Regions from separate parts of the Sinorhizobium garamanticum genome, predicted to be linked through region 2. Evidence: riboswitches for the same ligand, from Rfam matches in the RefSeq annotation. Region 2 holds a riboswitch; each other region holds the start of a gene.
What was found. A riboswitch is a leader RNA that binds a small molecule or an ion and turns the genes downstream of it on or off. The one in region 2 is predicted to bind cobalamin.
Positions count from the first base shown of each region.

Region 1: linked by a shared signal. The riboswitch ahead of PZN02_RS01645 (aromatic ring-hydroxylating oxygenase subunit alpha) and the one ahead of bluB (5,6-dimethylbenzimidazole synthase) in region 2 are both predicted to bind cobalamin.
Region 3: linked by a shared signal. The riboswitch ahead of PZN02_RS12030 (CbtB domain-containing protein) and the one ahead of bluB (5,6-dimethylbenzimidazole synthase) in region 2 are both predicted to bind cobalamin.

Region 1 covers NZ_CP120373.1:328,520-335,724, reverse strand. The annotation lists gene PZN02_RS01655 (L-threonylcarbamoyladenylate synthase) at 134-1,111, opposite strand; gene PZN02_RS01650 (DUF6656 family protein) at 1,316-1,915, opposite strand; cobalamin riboswitch at 2,227-2,426, shown strand; gene PZN02_RS01645 (aromatic ring-hydroxylating oxygenase subunit alpha) at 2,534-3,778, shown strand; gene PZN02_RS01640 (FAD-binding oxidoreductase) at 3,781-4,875, shown strand; gene PZN02_RS01635 (glycoside hydrolase family 25 protein) at 4,902-5,966, opposite strand; gene PZN02_RS01630 (BA14K family protein) at 6,280-6,711, shown strand; gene PZN02_RS01625 (transporter) at 6,785-7,205, opposite strand, start outside.
Region 2 covers NZ_CP120373.1:3,455,279-3,462,483, reverse strand. The annotation lists gene PZN02_RS16330 (NADP-dependent malic enzyme) at 1-163, shown strand, start outside; gene PZN02_RS16325 (helix-turn-helix transcriptional regulator) at 335-1,072, shown strand; gene PZN02_RS16320 (acyl-homoserine-lactone synthase) at 1,226-1,870, shown strand; gene PZN02_RS16315 (DUF2865 domain-containing protein) at 2,131-3,192, shown strand; gene bluB (5,6-dimethylbenzimidazole synthase) at 3,382-4,068, opposite strand; cobalamin riboswitch at 4,113-4,325, opposite strand; gene PZN02_RS16305 (SDR family oxidoreductase) at 4,408-5,229, opposite strand; gene PZN02_RS16300 (phytanoyl-CoA dioxygenase family protein) at 5,296-6,489, opposite strand; gene PZN02_RS16295 (TolB family protein) at 6,787-7,205, opposite strand, start outside.
Region 3 covers NZ_CP120373.1:2,580,194-2,587,398, reverse strand. The annotation lists gene PZN02_RS12060 (cystathionine gamma-synthase family protein) at 1-546, shown strand, start outside; gene PZN02_RS12055 (VOC family protein) at 552-932, opposite strand; gene PZN02_RS12050 (TetR/AcrR family transcriptional regulator) at 960-1,538, opposite strand; gene PZN02_RS12045 (crotonase/enoyl-CoA hydratase family protein) at 1,618-2,409, shown strand; gene PZN02_RS12040 (anthrone oxygenase family protein) at 2,474-2,950, opposite strand; gene PZN02_RS12035 (TetR/AcrR family transcriptional regulator) at 3,072-3,764, shown strand; cobalamin riboswitch at 3,763-4,029, shown strand; gene PZN02_RS12030 (CbtB domain-containing protein) at 4,073-4,249, shown strand; gene PZN02_RS12025 (CbtA family protein) at 4,485-5,273, shown strand; gene PZN02_RS12020 (ferric iron reductase) at 5,362-6,207, opposite strand; gene PZN02_RS12015 (glucoamylase family protein) at 6,224-7,205, opposite strand, start outside.

The DNA of each region.
Region 1 (7,205 bases), 1.1 Mb from region 2:
TCCCTCGTTTTCCTGCGAATTGTTCAGCCTCTAGAGCGGGATGAGGAAAAGTGTGCACGGTTTTCCGCCCGCATCCCGCTCTAACTTATTAGAATCGATCCCGTTTATGATTTTGGGTCGATTGGACGCAAAATCATCGTGATCGAGGCGCTGCCGCCCGCTGCAGGCGATCGATAATTGCTTCCCCGAGACCTTCTTCCGGAACGCGCCCGAAGGCTATCGTCCGAGCGCCGCTTGCATCCGCTCGCTTCATGTAGTCGAAGAGGTTGGCGGCCGCCTCGCGAAGGTTGCCGTGGGGGCTCAGGTCCAGCACGATCGTCGCTTCGCCCTCGCCGGGAAGCGACCTGCCGCCGAAGCGGATCAACGCCTCTCCCGCCCGCACTTCCTCAGCATTCAACCTTACGGCTGCACCCGGCGCGTAATGCGACGCAAGCATGCCGGGCGCCTCGATCGTCGCGCCAGCGTTTTCGGGCCGCACGACCTCGCGCCCGGTCAGTTTCTCGATCTCACCGGCGTCCAACCCGCCGGGCCTGAGGAGCCGCAGCGTGCCGTCTTCAACCTTGATGATCGTCGACTCCAGGCCGATTTCAGCCGGGCCGGCGTCGAGGATGAGTTTCAGCTTGGAGCCGAGGTCGGCTTGCACATGGGCTGCGCTGGTCGGGCTGATCCTGCCGGACGTGTTGGCACTCGGCGCTGCAAGCGGGTGTCCGAAGTGAGCAATCACCTGCCGTGAAAAGCCGTCGGGCATGCGAATGCCAAGCGTGTCGAGGCCGGCCGAAGCAAGTGCATGGACGGTGCTTTCCGGCCGTTGCGGCAGGATAAGAGTTAGAGGCCCCGGCCAGAAGGCCTCCGCAAGCCGGCGCGAGATCGGGTCGAACGTTACGTGCGCCTCGGCCATCGCCATATCCGAGACATGGCAGATCAGCGGATTGAAACGGGGCCGGCCCTTCATCTCGTAAATGCGGCTGATCGCGTCGGGGTTTGTCGCGTCCGCCGCAAGGCCGTAAACCGTCTCCGTCGGGATCGCGACCGGCTCGCCCTGGGAAAGAACGGCGCAGGCTTGCCCGATCGCCCGGTCCGGCTCTGTGCGTGTGTCGATGATTTCGGCCATGGCGGTCCCGTTTGCCCTTTCCGACGCTTCCTTAACGGACGTGCCGGCAAAACAGAACGATTTTCTTCGTCAATGCATGTCGCCCGAACGTGTGCAGCAGTTTTGGGACAACGGCATGCATAAAAGCAAGGACCGCATGTCGCCCAAAGTGTGCAGCGGTTTGGGATGACGACATGCGTAAAAGAGATGCCGACCAAGCTTGGGTCAGAGACTGCGAATGATCTGGCGCAGCGCGTCGTCCCGTGCACCCAGCATCAGGACGTTCTTCAGCGCTACCTTCGGGTCCTGCGTCCGGAAGATCAGGCCGTTGCCCCGTACATTGCGGTTGATGACCATCTGCCCTTCGTCTCCGCCGGGCTCGATGGCCACGGCGAAGTACATACGCGAATAACGCCGCTGTATTCGATCGAAGAAATGGGTCTCGTCACCGAGATCGGAGAAGAAGTTCGCGAAATAGAAGGCCCAGGTGATGTCGTGAGAAGGCTCGAGATGCGTTTTCGCGGCGGTCACATGGCAGTAGCCGAGATGCGGACTGTTCGGCAGCGTGCGGTGAAAGATCATCCTCGGAAACTGGATCGATGCATGGAAAGCGTTGAGCCGCTTGTGGGTGGTCTCTCCGGCCGCCGCCAGTTTCCGCCCCGTGCGCTCGGCGACTTCCTCATGTGTCAGATAGCGCCGCTGCTCGGCTACCCAGTGCCGTCGGCGGTCGATCCGTCCGGTTCGGAGGAACTCCGCATGTGGTGTGGTCCTCGGCGCCGGCAGCGAGGCTCTCGGGGCGGCGTCATAATATCTGAGCTTTGCCATTAGCGTCGGCGCCATCCTGCACGCGAAAAGAAGTGATCCGTCTCGGAATGCTAGCCCCTCACGGTTAACAGATGATTTTTCAAACGCATTCGTCGATGGCGCTCGCTCGGGACGATGTCGCAAAATGGCCGGTCCACTTCGTGCCGGAGATGGCGCTGCCGAAAAAATCGCCAATTGCTTAAATTTTCCACTATCACATTGTTTATAATGAATAATCTTGATGGCTGCTTCGCGATTGAACACGAGAATATCGTGTCGTCTTTCCGGAAGCGGATGTCGTCAATCGGCAAATGGAAAGACACTGCGCGCGCTTAGATATGAACACTCAAGGTGCCGCTCCAGGGAGGGCGGAGAATTGGGAAGCCGGTCAGATCCCGGCGCTGCCCCCGCAACGGTGGTGGAGCGAAAGCCACGGCAAAAGGCCACTGGACGGTGTGTCCGGGAAGGCGCCGGGCGGGTCCCTCTGGGGCCGCTCCAGAGCCCGGAAACCAGCCTTGGGACGAAAATCGACCGTAACTGGTTGCGGCGGGCAGCCGGATCGGAGCCTTTGACGCGCCGGCATCATTGTCGGCGTCGGTTCCTGTCCTGCCTCTCCGAACTGATGAACGAGGACAGGACATGGACATTCAGAACGATATGCTGCGCCGGCTCACAAACCGCCGTGAGGGCTATAGCCTCGACCGGGCCTTCTATACCGACCCGGATTATTACCGGCAAGACCTCGAGCACATCTGGTACAGGGACTGGCTTTTCATCGGCCACGACTGCGAAATTCCGAAAGCCGGGAACTACTTTACCGTTCAGGTCGGCGACTATCCGATCGTTGTCGTCCGCGACCGGCAGGGAACGATCCGGGCGCTCCACAATTCCTGCCGCCACCGCGGCTCGCGCGTCTGCACGCAGCACAAGGGCTCATCGGCCAAGCTCGTCTGTCCCTATCATCAGTGGACCTACGAACTGGACGGCAAGCTGCTTTTCGCGCGGCAGATGCCCGAAGGCTTCGACCCGGCTCAGCACAGCCTGAAGCCTGTCCATTGCGAAACGGTTGGCGGCTACATCTTCATCAGCCTCGCCGACCAGCCGATGGACTTCCAGCCGTTCCGTGAAACGGCCGCAGCCTACCTCGCGCCGCATCGCCTTGGCGAAACCAAGGTCGCCTATGAGAGCACGATCGTCGAAAAGGGCAATTGGAAGCTTGTCTGGGAGAATAACCGCGAGTGCTATCATTGCGCTGCCAACCATCCGGAGCTTTGCCGCACCTACCCGGAAGCCCCGACGGTGACCGGTGTCCAGGGTGCGATGGATGATCCGGAGATCGGCTCCCATTGGGAAAGGTGCGAGGCAGCGGGGCTTCCGAGCACCTTCAGGATTGCGCCGACCGGCCAGTTCCGGATGACGCGGATGCCGCTGATCAACGGGGCTGAGAGCTACACCATGTCCGGACACGCGGCGGTCCGCAAACAGCTTTCCGCGGGCGTCAGCGAGCGCGGGATCGGCACGCTCTTGCTCTTCCATTACCCGACCACCTGGAACCATGTGCTCGGCGATCACGCGATCACCTTCCGCGTGCTGCCGCTCGGGCCGGAACTGACGCAGGTCACCACCAAATGGCTGGTCAGCAAGGATGCCGTCGAAGGTGTCGACTACACCATCGAGGATCTCATCCACGTCTGGACCGAGACCAACGACCAGGATCGCCAGATCGTCGAGGAAAACGCCTTTGGCGTCCGCTCGCCGGCCTATGAGCCAGGCCCGTATTCGGCCGAGCACGAGGGCGGCGTGATGCAGTTCGTCGAATGGTACTGCAACTTCATGCAGAGCCGGCTGCAGGGCGACGTAGCTCCTCTCTCGCGGGTGGCATAACCATGGAAATGGGCTCTTCCTTCCGCCATTTCGATGAGTTGCACCCGTGGATCGATCGGCAGCATATGCTTGAATGCATATCGTCCGTGGTCGAGACCACGGACGTGATGACCTTCACCTTCCGCTCGGACAAACCTGCCTGGTTCCGTTATCTGCCGGGGCAGTTCGTCACGCTGGAACTGCCCGTCGGCGATGAACCGGTGATGCGCACCTACACGCTGTCATCCTCGCCATCCCGTCCGCTCTCGGTTGCCGTTACCGTCAAGGCGCAGCCGGACAGCATCGGCACGCGCTGGATGTTCGACAATCTGAAACCGGGCATGAGGCTGAAGGCGCTCGGGCCGCTCGGGGATTTCAGCTTCGTTCGCCATCCGGGTGAGAAATACTTATTTGTCTCGGCCGGCTCGGGTGTCACGCCGATGATGTCGATGACGCGGTGGATGGCGGACTGCGCGCCCGACACGGACGTCACCTTCATTTCCTGCGCGCGCCGGCCGGAGGATCTCCTGTTTCGCTCCGAACTGGAGGTTCTCGCCCGGCAAATGCGGCGGCTCAATCTCGGGTTTCTCGTCGAAGGTCATGAGGCGCGCCACGGCTGGCACGGGCTGCGTGGTCGCATCGATGCGACGAAATTGCCTCTGCTCGCGCCGGACTTCCTGGAGAGGACGGTGTTTTGCTGCGGGCCTGAACCCTTCATGCGCGGCGTCAGGGAGATGCTGAAGGGCGCCGGCTTCGATATGGTGCGCTATCACGAAGAGAGCTTCCAGCCTGCCGCTGCACCGGCGGCCGAGGAGCTTGCGGTGCGCGCCGGACCCGGCGCCGGGGCCTCGGCGGAGGCGGCGCGGGTAACCTTCACCATGAGCGGCAAGGACGTGACGGTCGTGCCAGGTCAAACCATCCTGCAGGCGGCCCGCGCCAACGGCGTCCGGATCGGCGCTGCCTGCGAGGGCGGCATCTGCGGTACATGCCGGGTGATGAAGGTCGCCGGCGATGTCGAGATGAATCACAATGGCGGCATTCTCGATGACGAGATCGAGGAAGGCTACATCCTTGCCTGTTGCTCGCGGCCGCTCGGCGACGTGCAGATCGAGGCGTAAGGGCCGCGGCTTCCTGGAACGGGGCCTTAGCGCCGCTCCGCCTGGTGGGGCAGGTGTGCTTCGGCTGCTTTTACGGCAATCGAGCCGGTAACGGTCATGTCGACGCCGCTGCCGGACTTGCTTGCGGCCGTCGCGCGGCTGACGAGGAAGGCAGGCCGATCGAGGGAGACAACCGCCTTGGCGCTGGCCGCCGGCGCCGTCCCGCGCGTCGCCGAGGCGACAACGGTCAACACCGGCGGTTTCTCGGGCAGCAGGGCGCCCTGTGCCCAGACGGCCTTTAGCGCGGAGGCCGACATGGCGGCGACGTTGACGTCGATATCGTTAAGCGTGCCGGGCACCCGGTAGGGGCAGCGCCGCTTGCCACAATTGTGCGAAGAGGAGAACTGCCAGAGGGCGTAGCTGTCCCAGTTCCCCATCGGAAAGACCGTGCGGATGTCCGGCTTATAGCGGGCGTACCAGAGCGGAAGACGCGACAACAGCCGGTGCTTGTAACGGTTGGCGGCGATGTATTTCGCGGTGATGTGGTTGGTGTAGAGGATCGGGTAGCGGCCGGTGCGGGCCCTGATATGCCCGGCGAAGATGGCGGCGTCCTCCAGCGACATGAATTTTTCCGGATCGATCCCCTCGAGGTCGAGGACCATCACCTCGTCGTCACGGGGATCGGCATAGTCGAGGAAATGGTTGGCCTGATCGACAGGATTTCCGGGCCGGGCCAGATGATAGGCGCCCCAGAGCAGCCCGTGCGAGCGGGCGATCATTCGGCGCGTCTGGTAGAGTTCGCGGCTGACGGCGTACTTGCGCCACATCGTCTTGCAATGGGCGACCGTATCGCCGCCATGATCTCCGGTGCAGGAAAAACTTTCGGGCAGGCCGTCGGAGGCTTTCGCGATGAAGCCGACGATGCGCTTGTCCTTCAGCATCGCTTCCCAGTCGATGCTGTTCAATTCATAGGCATCGACGATGATGGCGTTCTGCCGCTGCTTCCAGGGTTCGAGATCACGCGCGTGAACATGCACCGCCGCGAAGGTCAGGCCCATAAGGGCCGCCAGGCGCAAGATCATCCCCCAGATCGAGAGTCCCCGCTTTTCCATTCTCTGAGATTGCCGACATTAGCGTTAAAAGGTCGTAAATCTCAGCCCCCTGTCGATCCTGCGCGAGACGATCGCTCCTGTACACCGACCTCCAGCAGAAGCGTCATGCGCAAGTTCGGCTTTGGATTGTGGCCGATCTGACCGGCAAAATCCTTGCCGAGGCGGTTTTCATCCCGCCATCCGTCCACTAAGTGTTGCGATGGCGAGGTGCAATCGCCGGCTGCATGTTCCAAAAAGAGGGAAAAAACCCGGTACTTATGCGTCCTCCGCCGTTGATTTCTGGCTTTCGGTCATGGAGGAAACCATGAAGACAATGACTGGGAAGTGGCTCTCGGCGGCGTTCGCCGCCTTGTTGCTGGCGACGTCCGCCGCACCGTCGCAGGCTTTCACACCCACGCCTCCAAAAATCGAAGCTGAGAGCGAAGTCACCGACGTCCAATACCGGCCGCGCGGATATTATCGCTACGGCGACCGTTATTATTACAACGGCTACCGCGGCTATCGTTACTATCGCCCTGGCTATCGCTATTACGATGGCTGGTGGTACCCAAGGGGAGCCTTCGGCACTGGCGTGATTATCGGCGGACCGATCGTCCGTCCACCGGTCGCCCGTCCGCCGGTTGTTCGCTATGGCAACAGGCACGTCGAATGGTGCTATGCCCGTTATCGCTCTTACAGGGCTTATGACAATACCTATCAGCCCTATGGCGGCTCGCGGCGGCAGTGCTATTCGCCCTACAGCTGAGGCGACCTGACTTAAAAGCCGGATGACGAAGGCCGCAGAGTTGCGGCCTTTCCACTGCGAACACCGCTGTGTCCTACAGAATGCCGATCCGGCGGAGAATGAGCCAGGCAAGGCCCATGGAGAAGGCGATGATCAACGCCGCGTAGAGCGTGCCGCTTCCATCGGCGAAGGGCAGGGCTCCCGTGTTCATGCCGAAGAAACCGGTCACCAGCGTCGGCGGCAGAAGGAACGCCGTCATCAGCGACAGAATATAAAGATGCCGATTGGTCTCCGAGGAAATCTTGCTGTCGATTTCCTCGTGCAGAAGCCTCGCGCGTTCCTGGAGTGCGAAGACATCCCGGTCTACCGCCTCCAGTCGATCGGAAAGCCTCTCGGACGCGTCGATGAAACCCGGCGGCACCTCGTCCTCCTCCGATGCCCCGGCCCGCCGCAAGAGGGCGAGAATGGTCCGCAGATGCCGATGCAGTCGCACCACAGTCCTGCGCAGCGGTGCC
Region 2 (7,205 bases):
CATCACGCTCGGTGTGGTCAAGACCATGACGGACAGCCTGCATGTCGGGCCGATCCTGCTGGGCTCCGCCCTGCCCGCGCATATTCTTTCGCCGTCGGTCACATCCCGCGGCGTGGTCAACATGGCCGCTCTTGCGGTCGTGGAGGCAAGCCATCCTGTCTAACGAACAGACACTCGTTAGGGCCGCCGACCGGGCGGCCCCTGACGTTTACCCGATCAAAATTCAACCATGAATTTAGAATGGGCAATAGTTTGCAGCGTTTACGAAATATTGCACTAGACAAAGCATGCCCCCATTACCATGCTTATCTAGGGGCAAGATTCGGTGTTGGGCATGACGGATCAACAGGCTGTCCTCGATCTATTGGACATTGTGGAGTACGGGGGCTGCGCCGAACCCGAGCAATTCTTCGCGTTGATGCGCCGCACGTTCAAGATTGCGCATCTGCTGTACCTGGAAGCGGAACCCCTTGCCGACGGCCTGAAGGTCTGCCGTCTGCACCACACGTTCGGCGCCTATGCCGCCGAAATCTATGTCTCAAAAGGCCTCTACCGCATTGATCCCATCCTGCGGCTTGCGCTCGGTGGCGTGAGACCTGTCGAATGGACGACCGCACGCCGTCGCTTTCCGGAGTGCGAACCGCTCTTTCATGCCGCGGAGGAAATCGGGCTTTCGACCGAAGGCGTCGCGCTGCCGCTTCCATCACCCGCCGGACGCATGGCGCTTCTTGCCATCAACGCCAATATGTCGCCTGCAGAATGGTCCATCTACCGGCGCTGCCATCTGCGTGACTTCCAGTTGGCCGCCAACCTCTTCCACGCATCGATGTTGGAACATGCGGCCATGGCCGGCGCGATCGATGAGCGCGACATGCGGCTGACGGGCCGCGAAACCGAGGTACTGACCTGGTCGGCGGCCGGCAAGAGCTATTGGGAGATCGCCACGATTCTCGGCATCTCCGAGCGTACCGTGCGCTTCTTCATGACCAATGCGCGTCGCAAGTTGAATGTCGTCTCCAATACGCAAGCCGTGGCGCAGGCGGTTCGCCACGCCCTGATCCCCACCATCTGACGGGTCAAATTAACCATTACCGTCGCCCCGCTGAAAAAAGCCCCGCAAATTTAGTAGGAAAAAATCTGCTTTTAAACTGTCACTATAGACAGTTACATGTGTCAGTTGAGCCTGACAGCATCTGCCCATCGCGCAAAAACGATGGAGCGAAAGATGATCAGGATTCTGAACGGCAACGCTCGCGGACAGCACCCGCGGGCCATCGACGAAATGTTCCGGCTGCGCAAGCGCGTGTTCCATGACTTCCTCAAATGGGACGTGAAGACGGACGGCGAGTGGGAAATCGACCACTACGACAAGGCGAACCCCCTCTATGTGATGTCGTACTCGCCGGATACCGGAAAGTTGCGCGGATCGCTGCGGCTTTTGCCGACCCTCGGGCCGAATATGCTGGACGACACGTTTCCGATCCTGCTTGGCGACAACCCCGAGATCCGCAGCGCCTCCGTGTGGGAATCGAGCCGCTTCTGCATCGACCCGGATATTTCGCAGGATCGCTCGTCTAATCAGGTGACGGTGGCCGCTGCGGAACTCATGTGTGGCGTCGGCGAGCTCGGCCTTGCCTCCGGCATCAGCCATATCGTCACGGTCACCGACGTCTTCCTGGAAAGGATGTTCCGTCGGATGGGTTGCCCCGGGGAACGCATTGGCGACCCGCACCGGATAGGCTCCGTCTTCGCCGTGGCCGTGGCGTGGGAAGTGACCAGAGAGCTGCTCGAAACGATGAAGCAGGTCGCCGCGATCGAGGGCACCGTGCTCGAGCGCCCGATGTCGCTCGAAACAGCACGGGCGGCTTGACGCTTTCTTGCCCGGGCCGCGTTCGCGGCCCGGGCCCTTCCGTCGCTTGCTGTTTGCCATGTTAACCCAAAACTTCGCCTTGACGTTGCGCTGTTACGTCAAGGCCCTATGATGTGGGAGAAACAGGAGTTGGCGGTCGTGAATGTCCTCGAAGAAGGGATCGCGCGCCAAAGCAGAAGAGACAAGCGCCAGTGTCCCGGAGTTTCGTGTCCCGGAAGCTCAGATGTGCGGCGGTCGCCTTGCTCCCGGCGCTGCTGGCGATGGCTGGCGGCGCGTCGGCCTCGACCGTTTGTGAACGCCTGAATGCACGGCTGACCGATCTTTCTACGGTCGTAACCCCGACGGCCAATCTGCGCGATTTCACCGGTGCCGTCTCCCGCCAGAACATCGAGCTCCGTCGGGCGAAGAACGAGCGACGCCGGATGGAGTGCAGCACCGGTAGTGTGGTCGTCATTGGTGGCGACAACGACGGGGCATGCGCGGCACTGGATGAGACCATCGCCCGCATGGAGGATAACCTTCAAAGGCTCAAGGCGCACCGCCGCTCGTTGATATCGGTCGACACGGGTGACACGCGCCGGCGCATTCTCGCGGCCTTGGAACTGAACGGCTGCTATGACGAGGCCAACGAGTTCCCGGATCCAGTCGACGAGCAGGACGAGTTCGCCAGCGTGGCGGTCGATGATCCCGAGCTCCATCGCAATATCCTCAGGGATCTTCCGCCGGACAGCGAAGATTATCCGTTGCTGAGTGACGACACCGAGATGCAGGACTTTCCGTTGCTGCACGAGGAGCCCATGGGCAGCCTCAGGACAATGTGCGTGCGCACCTGCGACGGGGCCTTTTTCCCGATCTCGTCAAATGCGACCCCGGCGGATTTCGCGCGGGACGCCGAGCTTTGTCAGGCACGTTGCCCTGATGCGCAGACGGAACTCTACTACCACGTCCTCGCCACGGAAGAGAGCGACCAGATGGTCTCGGCCTTGACCGGAAGGCCCTATACCGAGCTGCCTACGGCATTTGCCTACCGGGCGCGCGGGGTCGGTACGCCAGGGGTTTGCGGCTGCCGGATCCCGAATGGTGCTGTCAACCAAAATGCCGGCAAGGCGACGACAGGAAGCGAACCGTCGGTCATCACGATCAATGGCGACCGGAAGCCGGCTGCGGAATCAGCACAAGCAAAGCCCGTGCGGGAGAGGCCCTACGACCCCGCGAAAAGCAAGGTTCGTGTCGTCGGCCCGGCATTCCTGCCGCAAGAGAAAAGCGCGATCGACCTGAAGCATCCGCTCGGCCCGGGCTACCAGCCGATCCAGGACAATTGAGGCCATCTGCCACAGAAATATCGCGCTACCGACCTGCCCGCATGCTCTCTACAGCCGCGCGTCTTATCAGACGCGCAAAGGACGCTGTAGCACTTTGAATTGCTGCGTGTTTTTATCCTTAAATCAGCTACGATTTAAGGAAACATGCAGTAGGCAGTACAGATCTTCCATCTGAATTGAGGCGATTCATCATTTCTGGTCGCCCCACGATTCCTCGAAGACAAGGTCCTCGAGCGGCAGGCGCTGACGCCATCCCTTTACTGCGAGTTCCGGCTGCTGATAGAGCCGATCGACGAAACCAAGGCAGAGCCAGGCGACGATTTCGATGTGCTCGGGTATGCCGAGGATCGACTTGATCTCCTGCTCGTGGAAAATGCTGACCCAGCCGACGCCGACACCTTCGGCGCGTGCGGCGAGCCAGAGGTTCTGGACCGCACAGACGGTCGAATAGACATCCATCTGCGGATTGTGCGTCCGTCCGAGCACGACCGCTCCACCGCGCGTGCGATCGCAGGTGACGCAGATGCTGAGCGGTGCCTTGTGAATACCTTCAAGTTTCAGCGAGCGGTATTGCGCCTGTTTCTCGCCAGAGAACATCAGCGCCGCCTCCTCGTTGGCGCGCTGGAACGCCCTCCAGACCTTCTCTCGCGTCTCCTTCTGACGGACGAGCACGAAGTTCCAGGGCTGCATGAAGCCGACCGACGGCGCCTGGTGGGCGGCACCAAGCAGACGGGTGATGAGATCGTCCGGCAGCGGATCGGGAAGGAATTCGTCACGCACGTCGCGGCGTGTTTCAATGGCGCGGTAGACGGCGGCACGCTCGTCCGGCGAAAAGGCTCCGGCCGCCGTCAGGCAGCCGCTCGGGTCAGGCAGCATCGTTCGATCCCCAACAATGCACAACCTCCCGCCGTCCGCGCGGGGCCGGTCTATCTCGCCAGGCCGGTCTTCTGACTCTGGTTCATCCGGTCGCGCAGCCTTCCCAAATCACTTGAAGATTCAGTGGCAATGTTCTGAGTGAAACTCAGAATTTCTCTTCGCGCTACCGTCCCCATCACAGCGTTGGGCACGTTCCGGACTTGCACCGGCTTCCCGATTCTCCCGCCGTGGCGGGCACCTGACGGCCGCATATGGGCACAGCCACCGGCGAAAGGCAAGACGAGCCGAACGGCTCGCCTTGCCCCAAGCCTTCGCACGGCATGGAGAACCGCCGCCGCGTCAGAGTGGCGCCGCCGGATGCGGGGAGCCGTCATAGGCGCCCCAGATCGATTGGTCGAAGCAGATCACCGAACCGGTCATCAGGCCGGATTCCGCCGAGGAGAGATAGGCGCAGGCGCGTCCGACTTCGGCCGGATCGACAAGGCGGCCGAAAGGCTGGTCGGCCGCCGCCTTTTCGAGCCAGTCCGCCGGCGCGTCATGATATTCGCGCTGGATCCGATCCTCTCCTTCCGACGCCATCCAGCCGATGTTGAGGCCGTTGACGCGGATGCGATTGCGCAGAAGCGCATAGGCCGTGTTCTTGGTCAGCGTCTCCAGGGCGCCCTTCGACGCGCAATAGGCGGCAATGAAGGGCTGTCCCGCTTTGGCCGACATCGAGCCGATATTGACGATCGTGCCCTCAGTCTTCTCGCGCCGCATTACCTTCACCGCTTCCTGCATCAGGAAGAAGGGCGCGCGCACGTTGACCGCGAACATGCGGTCGAAGAGTTCCGGCGTGGTGTCGAGGATCGTGCCGCGGTCGGTGATGGCCGCGGCATTGACCAGCGCGTCCACCCGGCCGAATTCACTGTCACAAGCCGCAACAACCTTGCGGGCATCCTCGACCCGCTCGAGATCGGCCGCCACGTAAACCACCTTGGTGCCGGTCGCCTTGCCGATCTCGGCTGCTTTTGCCTCGCCCTTGGCGGCGTTGCGCCCGCAGATGACGATGCCGGTCGCGCCCCGTTCGGCAAAGAGCGCCGCGACCGTCGCGCCGAGCCCTTGCGTGCCGCCTGTCACGATAGCGATCTTGCCATCGAGACGGCCATAATTCCTGCTCATGAATCTCCTCCTTTATTGCGGTTTCAAGCCCCCGCATTCGAAGCGTCGGGAGCATCGTGGCGTTACTCAGCTTCTCTTTTTCTCCGCCTGCGCGGCCAGTGCTTCCACGAAGGCTTTGGTCTCCCAATCGGCCGCTAGCGCTGCATGCATCAGTTGTGCCTGCGTCTTCGGCGCCAGGCCGCCGAGCGGCGGGTCGCGATCGAGATTGGTCGGGAACGAATAGCCTTCGGCGCAGCAAGCAATCGCGTTGGCAATCTCGCCGGCCGAGAGCCTTCCGTCCGCGGCAAGGGCCTTCAGCGCCGGATAGAGCACCGCGCACATTCGCTCTCGATCGACCGTTTCCATCGCGCGTCCAAAGGCGGAAGAGACCTGGAGGAGATTTGCGACGCGCTTTATGTCTTTTGAGCGATTGGTGCCGGCCGCATGGAAGAGCGCCGGGTTGAAAAACACCGCATCGCCCCTCTCCAGCGGAAGCTGAACGTGATTCTCGTCGAAATATGCTTTGAACTCCGGCCTGTTCAGCGCGAGATAGCCCGGCACATAGCTCTGGCTGTAGGGCAGGAACAAGGTCGGCCCGCTTTCGAGCGGCATGTCGCAATGGGCAACGGCGCCTTGCAGCGTCAGGACTGGCGAGAGCTTGTGCACATGTGCCGGATATTGCTCGATGATCGCCGATGTCTGGAAGCCGAGGTGATAGTCCCGGTGCGCCGACTGTGCCGCGCCGCCCGAATTGACGCGGTTGACCTGCGCCGTCATCTGGTAGCTCGGCCCGAGCCATGCTTCGCTGACGAGCGCGACGACCGCGTTGGCGTAGTAGGCCGCGAAATTTTCAGGAGAGCGCAGGCAATGTTTCTCCAGTGAATTCCAGATGCGGTCGTTGGCGCCGGGCTTGGCGAAATGGTCGCCGCCGCCGCTGTTTGTGCGGTGTTGCTCCTCGATGATCTCGTCGAAGATTAGGCTTGCCTCGTCGATAACGCTCGTATCGGCGAAGGCGCGCTTGAATACCGCGACGCCCGGTCCTTCGGCCAGGACCTCGCAAATCTCCGCCAGCGCCGCGCGCCGGCCGTCATCCGTCCTGCAATCGGCGACGAGGCTGGCGCTGTCATAGAACAGGACGTTCTTCTGGCAATCGGCCGCATGCGGATAGTCGGCCGGATTGGTGCGGCGTTCGACCTCTGCGCGGAACGCCTCGATGTTGCAGGAATCCTCCGTCAGCCAAACGCGTCCGATACGCCTCCTCGCCGTGTTGTCGGTCTTCATCGGCTTCTCCTCCTACTGCATACTTCCTTAGATTGCAGCCGATTTAAGGATAAAACATGCAGCAATTCAAAGTGCCACAGCGTCCTTTGACAAGAGGCGCGGCGCTGTAGAGAGCTGCGTGCTTGCCGCCTTCCATCAACTCGACCGCACTTGCATACGGCATTTCGCACCATTATGCGAAGAAGAAGCAATCGCTGGCTCCGGAAGCCAACGCCTTTCCGCGGTCGAAGTGATCACGCCTTACAAACTGCCGGCTGGCTGACGCCGCAGCTAGGCGGCGTCCACGCTGCGAAGGAGTCACTCAGGCTTATATCGCACGAACGCAAATGCCTCGGCCGTCGGCGACCAGTTCGGGACATTCATCGTCCCCTGCCCGCCGAAGAGCTCGAACAGCACCCGCGCATTGCCGCCTTCCGGATCCATCAGGCGAAGCCTGACGTCAAGGTCGCGCGGGTGATCGAAGACATCGCCGTCATAGGAGAGCACCAGCAAGTGCCGGCCATCTGGCGAGGGATGCGGAAACCAGTCGCCATAGGGGCTGTCGGTGATGCGTTGCACATCGCTTCCGTCTGGGCGAATCCGCCAGATCTGCATCCGGCCGGTGCGGCTCGAACTGAAATAGATCCAATGTCCGTCCGGCGACCAATCCGGCCCGTCATTGCGCCCTTCGCCGTGGGTCAGGCGGCGCTCCTCGCCGCCATCGACCGGGATCGTGT
Region 3 (7,205 bases), 880 kb from region 2:
TCCGACCTTATCGCCGGTGCGGTGCTTGGCCCGAAGGTGATCATAAAGCAGATCAAGGCGCTGCGCGGTGCGATCGGCACACAGCTTGATCCGCACTCCTGCTGGATGCTCGGCCGCTCGCTGGAAACGCTGGCCGTCCGCATGCACAAGGCGAACGAGAATGCCCGCATCGTCGCCGAGTTCCTGCGTGACCATCCGAAGGTTGAACGGATCCATTACCTCCCCTTCCACGACGAGGCCTCACCCGTTGGGCGCGTTTTCGCCGCCCAGTCGACCGGCGCCGGTTCGACCTTCTCCTTCGACATCGCCGGCGGGCAGGACGCCGCCTTCCGCTTCCTGAACGCGCTGCAGATCTTCAAGCTGGCCGTCAGCCTCGGCGGCACGGAGTCGCTTGCGAGCCATCCGGCCGCGATGACGCATTCGGGCGTGCCGATCGAGGTGCGCCAGCGGATCGGCGTACTAGAATCCACGATTCGCCTGTCGATCGGCATCGAGCATCCGGACGATCTCGTCGCAGACGTCGCGAATGCATTGACGACCGTGTGAGCGCTTTATCCAGGCGGGCGCGATTTGAGCTCCGCTGAATGCGACAGGATATTGACGATGTTGCCGAACGGGTCGCGTAGAAAGAATCGGCGCACGCCCCAAGGCTCATCAGTGATATCGTAGACGATTTCCGTACCGGCGTGCTTCGCGCGTCGATAGATCTCATCTACGTCATCCACTTCGATCGAGAGCGCCGGTACCGGCGTTCCCGATCCACCCTCGATGGCGAAGCTCACCTGGGGCATAGCTGAGCCTCCCTTCGCCGCGAAGGTAAGGATCCAGCCGTGATCCATCACCACCTCGAGGCCGAGCAGGTCGGCATAAAAGGCGCGCGCACGCGGCGGATCGGACGTCTGAAGATTGGGCACGATGCGTCGGACTGTCATGCTCTCCTCCATTTGGCCAGCATTTCGTCACCGGTTGGACAGCGCGCTTCTGATCAGCGATGCCGCCGCCATTCCCGCCGTCTCCATATAGCTCGGATCACGATGGAGCAAAACGACGGCGAAGCTTCCGTCGAGGAGCAGCCGAACCTGACGCACAAGCACGTCTGCGCCATCGATCCCCTCCTCTTCGAGGCTCTGCCGTAGCCAGTTCTCGAATTTCTTCTTATGCGCTGCCCCGATGCGCATCGCAGGATGCCCCGGCATATTCGCGAGTTCGGCGGACGTGCGCAGAAAGCCGCAGCCCTTCCATTTCGGGTGTCGGGCGGCGCGGGCGAGATTGCGAAAGATGCCCTCCACCTTCGCCGTCACATCGCCCTCCGTCTCGGCAAACCATTTCTGGAAGAGCTTGAGGTTCGGCTGGTCGCGGCCATCGAGATAGGCGGCGATCAGATCGTCCTTGCTGTCGAAATGATAGTAGAGCGTGCGCTTCGTGACGCCGGCCGCTTCCGCCACTGCGTCGACGCTGACGGCGCGTATGCCCTCCGCATAGAAAAGCTTGGCTGCGGCAGAAACGATACGGTCGCGGGTGGAGGAAGCAGCTGCCATGGTCATGTATACCGACTAGTGAATATACTTTTGCTTATCGCTCGCCTAGCCTCCTCTCGTCAACACCACGGAGATCGCCATGTCCGACACAGTCCTTTTCGATGCTGCCGACGGCGTCGCGCTGCTCACCCTCAACCGGCCGGAAAAGCTGAACGCGTTGAGCTACGAAATGATTGATCGGCTTCTTTCCCTCCTCGACCTGATCGAAGTGGACGACACCGTCCAGGTGGTCATCCTCACTGGCGCCGGAGAACGCGCCTTTTCGGCCGGCGGCGACATTCGCGAGTTTTCCAGAAGCGTAGCGCAGGGGGCAAATGCAGCCGTCCGCGATTTCGTGCGGCGCGGACAAAGGCTCACCGCTCGGCTGGAAGCCTTTCCGAAGCCGGTCATCGCGGCCGTCAACGGCCTTGCCTATGGCGGCGGCTGCGAGATCACCGAAGCCGTGCATCTCGCGATCGCCAGCGACCGGGCGCGCTTTGCCAAGCCGGAGATCAAGCTTGCCATGCCGCCGACCTTCGGCGGCACCCAGCGCCTACCGCGCCTCGCCGGCCGCAAGCGCGCGCTCGAACTGCTTCTCACAGGAGACGAATTTTCCGCGAGCCAAGCGCTCGAGCTGGGACTCGTCAACAAGATCGTGCCGCACGACGACCTCATCGCTTCCGCCCGCGCCCTGGCTCTCCGCATCACGCGACACTCGCCCCTTGCGGCCGCCGCGATCATCACCGCGGTCACGCGCGGTCTCAACATGACGATCGGCGAAGGCCTGCTGAACGAAAGCGAACAATTCGCGCACATGGTGCCAAGCCATGATCTCGCCGAGGGACTTCTAGCCTGGAAAGAACGGCGCGAGGCGCATTACACCGGACGCTGACGCCTTGGAGAGACCGGCCCTACGGCTGGCGGGCTACCGCATGCTTCCCTAAATCGGAGCCGATCTAGCTCCGCGCGAAGCCGAGCACGAAGAGCGCCAGCGCTCCAATCGAGGTGACGGTCCGGACGTGATTCCACCAGACCCAATCGGTCAGGTATTGCTTCTGCCAGATCTCGCGGGCTGCCTCACCCGAAGCCGCCGCAAGCGCATCGTTCAACGGCACATTGAAGACCATCGTCACCAGCAGCGTTCCGACTACATAGGCAAGGCCGCCGGCCGCAAGCAACCAGCTGCCCTGCCCTCCAGAAAAGAAGGCAGCGCCGACGAGAATCAGCCCCAGAAGCGCCGTTCCCATGAAGGCGGTGAGAAAGAGCGGATTCTGGATCACCTCATTGATGGCGTTCATCGCGGCAATCCCTTGCTCGGGCGGCAACCGCGACAGGGCCTGCATGATGCACACCGAGAAGATGAAGAACAGGCCGGCCATCAGGCCGGATCCGATGATAGCGGCGAAAGCCAGAGCGGGTATCAGGGCAACCATCGCACAACACTCCAGTATCGGCTGCAGCCGGAACTGCTGGATAAAATATGAGTAAACCTCATATTTGCAAATGTGATAAATCCTCGTATTTTGCGAGTCAAGCAAAATGTGAGTGATACTCATGATTGACAAGCAAACTCCGGCCGTCGGGCCAACGGAAGGGCAACCAAGCCTGCGCCGCACGCCGAGCCAGAAGCGCAGCCGCGAGCGCGTCGAGCACATCCTTTCCTGCGCCACCGGGCTGATCGAGGAAAAAGGCAGCGACGCCATGCGCATGAGCGAGGTCGCGGAGACGGCCGGTATTTCCATCGGTTCGCTCTATCAGTACTTTCCCGACAAGGCGGCGATCGTGCGCACCCTTGCCGAACGCTACAATGCCGCCAGCCGGGACTGCATCGCGAGCGAGTTCGCTAAAGTCACTACCCTCGCCGAGTTGCGCAGCGCCTTTTCGGCGCTCTTCGACACTTACTACGACATGTTTCTCGCCGAGCCGGTGATGCGCGACGTCTGGTCGGCGATGCAGGCGGACAGAACCCTGCGCAAGATCGAACTCGCCGAAAGCCGGGCCAATGGACGCTTGCTTGCCGAAACCTGGGCAAGGGTTCAGCCGGAAACGCCGCGCCAAAGGATCGACGATGCCGCCTTCCTCATCATGCATCTTGGCGAATGCACGATGCGGCTCGCAGTCTCGGTCGACAGGCCGGAGGGCGACCGCATCGTCGCCGCCTTTAAGCACATGATCCTTCGTGAATTTGTCGCGGATGCAACGTCAGAAGCCGCAAGTTCAATTGACATCGCCCGAGGCCGACCCTAATCATCGGGGATCGATTGGTTCCCGGAAAACGAACGCGTTCCGGGAGTAAACGGGAACGTGACGGATGGACCCAAACTGGGCATCTCAATCACGGCCGACCCCGCGACTGTAGAGCGGCGTGAATTTGCTGTTCCGGAGCGATCCGGAAGAAGCCACTGGGAAAGACCGCGAGAGGGCGGTTCGATCCTGGGAAGGCGAGGCAAATCCTTGGTGAAGACCACCTGACGCCGTGAGCCAGGAAACCTGCCAAGCGATGCGGGCATAGTGCCCAACCCGGGAAACGTCCCAACGCCATCACGGAGGTTGTCATGGCTACGTCTACAGCTTCGAGCATTTCGCTCTCCCTTAACGATCGCCTGGTCGCGGGCATCTCCGCCCTGTTGATCGGCGCCTTCCTCGTCTTCGGTGCCGGCCTCGCGAATTCGGCCGTTCTGCACGATACGGCGCACGACACCCGCCATTCCTACGGCTTCCCCTGCCACTGATCGATGCCATGGAACGCACCTGGCGTTCCATCTCGAACAAAAGCGGATCGTTCCTCCGGCGGATAGCACGCGGGCGGAGTTGCCGTTTGGCATGCGCTCCGGCGTGCTCCGCCGGCGTTTTGCATCCACGGAAACCGGAAATGGCGCCGGCTGAGGCCCTTGCGCAGCGTTCGCGCGTCTTGAATGACGCGCCGCGCTCCCGAGCAGCCGCACGCCGGATTGAGGAAAACCGACAATGATCGTCAAGACACTTCTGGCCGCCATCGTGGCCGGGCTGATTGCCGGCGTCTTCATGACCGCCGCACAGGAAATGCGCGTCGTGCCGTTGATCCTGCACGCCGAGAAATATGAGGGCGAAGCGCCGGCGGCGGATCAGCCGGCAACGCAGGAGCCCGCAGCCGTTGGCCACGACCAGCATTCGTCGCTGATCGGCGCTTCGCCGCTTGGCGCGGCGCTTTCCGCGCTCTCGCCGGTCACGCCGGCCTATGCACATGAGCATGAGGGCGAGCACGAGGAAGGCGGCATCATGTTCGGCCTGAGCCGCTTCTCCGGCACGCTTCTCGCCAATCTCGTGACAGGCGCCGGATTTTCGCTGCTGCTTGCCGGCGTCAGCCTCGTGATCGGCTATCCGATCACGCTCGCGAACGGGGCGCTCTGGGGCGCCTTCGGATGGCTTGCCGTCCACTTGCTGCCAGCGATCGGGCTCCCTCCCGAGCTGCCGGGCTTCCCGGCGGCCGAACTCGGCGACCGCCAGGTCTGGTGGGCTGCGACCGCGCTGCTTTCGGCAGTTGGCCTCTATCTGCTGGCGCTGCGCCGCGAACTGGTCGCCAAGGTCGTGGGTCTCGCGCTCATCGCCGCACCGCAGATCTATGGCGCGCCGCAGCCGCTCGACATCTCCAGCAACGTGCCCGCCGTCCTTGGCGCGGAGTTCGCCGTCGCCGCGCTTGCGACCACCCTTGCCTTCTGGCTCGTACTCGGGGTGATTTCCGGCTTCATCAACGACCGGTTCGTCAACGCGCACTAACGGAGACCGGATCAAGGCGCCGCCGCGAATCTTTTCTCCCCGCTCGCGGGGAGAAGGCGAACGTCCCGCGAACAAGGGCCCCGAACACTCACCCTATTTGATCGCGAGCAGCCTCCAACAAATGCGCCCGCAATCGCTCGCGTCGGGCATCAGGCTCGAGCAATACGCAGCTGTCGCAATAGCTGCCGCCGTCCGTGCGGTAGTAGAGGCAGCACCCGCCGCGCATCCTGTAGATCCGCGAAAGATTTTTCCCGCCCGCCGCGGCGACTTCGATCATCTCGTAGCAAAGCGCATCGGAATGGAGCGGCGACCCCGAACGCCTGACGATCGCGAGCGCCTGCGCGATCGCCTCCGCCTCTGTTCCGCGCCGCCGTCCGACTTCGAGAAAGGCGCCTGCGACACTGTCGGCAGCGAGCCGCCATTGCGCGCGCAGCGACAGGCCACAGCGCCGCTTCAAGAGTGCGATCACCGGCTTCAGATGAGCAACAAAGAGATCGTGAAAAAGCGCGTCGGCATCCTCGGGGTCGCTTGCGGAGACTTGCCTCAGTCCCATGTAGAAATGAAATCGTCGGGCATCGACGACGCCTCCTTTGAGCGGACGCGCGTGTTGCTCGAAGCGCAACCCCGCAACATCCGGAACACGACCGCTGCAGAGATAGATGGCGGCGGCTGCGAGGCTGAGTTGATGGCTATAAAAGGCAATGAGATGCGCCGCCCGCACCTTGTCGTCCATCCCCGCGCCGAAGCGCTCCTGGTAGGAAAGACAAGTCTCCACGTCGGGCGACCCCTCGGCCCAGAACGCCGATGGAAGCTGCACGTTCTCGACCGGCGCCAGCGAGCAGGCAACCTCGGGAAACGCGGCCTCGAGCCAGGCGACGGCGGCCCTCAGTTCCCCCTCGCCCGCGGCGTTTCCCTTCTCCCGCGCATTCTCCATCCCGCCTCCGTCGCGCTCAGATTTGCAGGCCACCCGCCGACAGCCAGCCGCCCTCGAAACCGGCCCGGCGCAGTCCGCGGCAAAAGGCAGGAATGCTGCGCGTGATGTCCCAGAGCAATCCGCTTCTCCAGTTCTCGATCATCATGACCGAAAGGCCTTGGTCAAGCCCGACGATCCTGTCGTCAATCCAACCCTCTGCACCCTCGCCCGGCAGGCTGGGGTTGAAGCCACCCGGAAGGCGGTCCTCGCTCAGCAGCGCCGGATAACGGGAAAGCATATGGCTGAGGCCGTCAAGGCTGGCCTGAGGCTCGAAAGGCAGGCATGCGAGCGGCGCCCAGGGCACGAGCGTACCGTCGTCGGCGCCGAAGGGCGCGCCGCGTGCCGCGTAGCCGAGCATCCGCTGCCAGCGGCCGTCACGAAGCCGCAATCGACCTTTCGGCGCGTGGCAGTCGCTGAAGCCCCAGAGATCGCGGCAATAGCCGGCGAACGCGCCGGGATTTTCCTCTGCATGCGTGCGCTGGAGCGCAATGGCCCGACGGGTGTTCTCAAAGTAGTCGCTCGCCGTCTTGCGCATTTCGGCATCGCGAATGGCGCGAAAATCGATCCAGGCATGGGGAAAGAGGTGAATGAAAAGCGCACCCGCATGAAGATGCCGCGCGTCGCCGATCGTGAGCCATTCATGAGCCGCGGTGAAGGCGCCGTAGTTCTCGGGTGCGATTGCGTGGCGCGGCGCGGCGAGCGCCAGTACATAAAGCAACAACGCCTCGCTGTATCCGCGCCAGCGATGCCTGAGAAACCGGCCGGGCGACCGCCAGCCCATCGCCAGCGTGTCGCCGCGATTGAGCGCCCATGCCCAGTCCGCCCGCTCGAAGAGCCGGTCGGCAAGGCTGCAGATCTCGATCTCGTCTCGCCTCCGCTCCGAGAAATAGGCGGCCGCCGTCAGCATGCCGGCCAAGAGCAGCGCGCTGTCGATGGTCGAAAGCTCGCAGTTCCAGCTT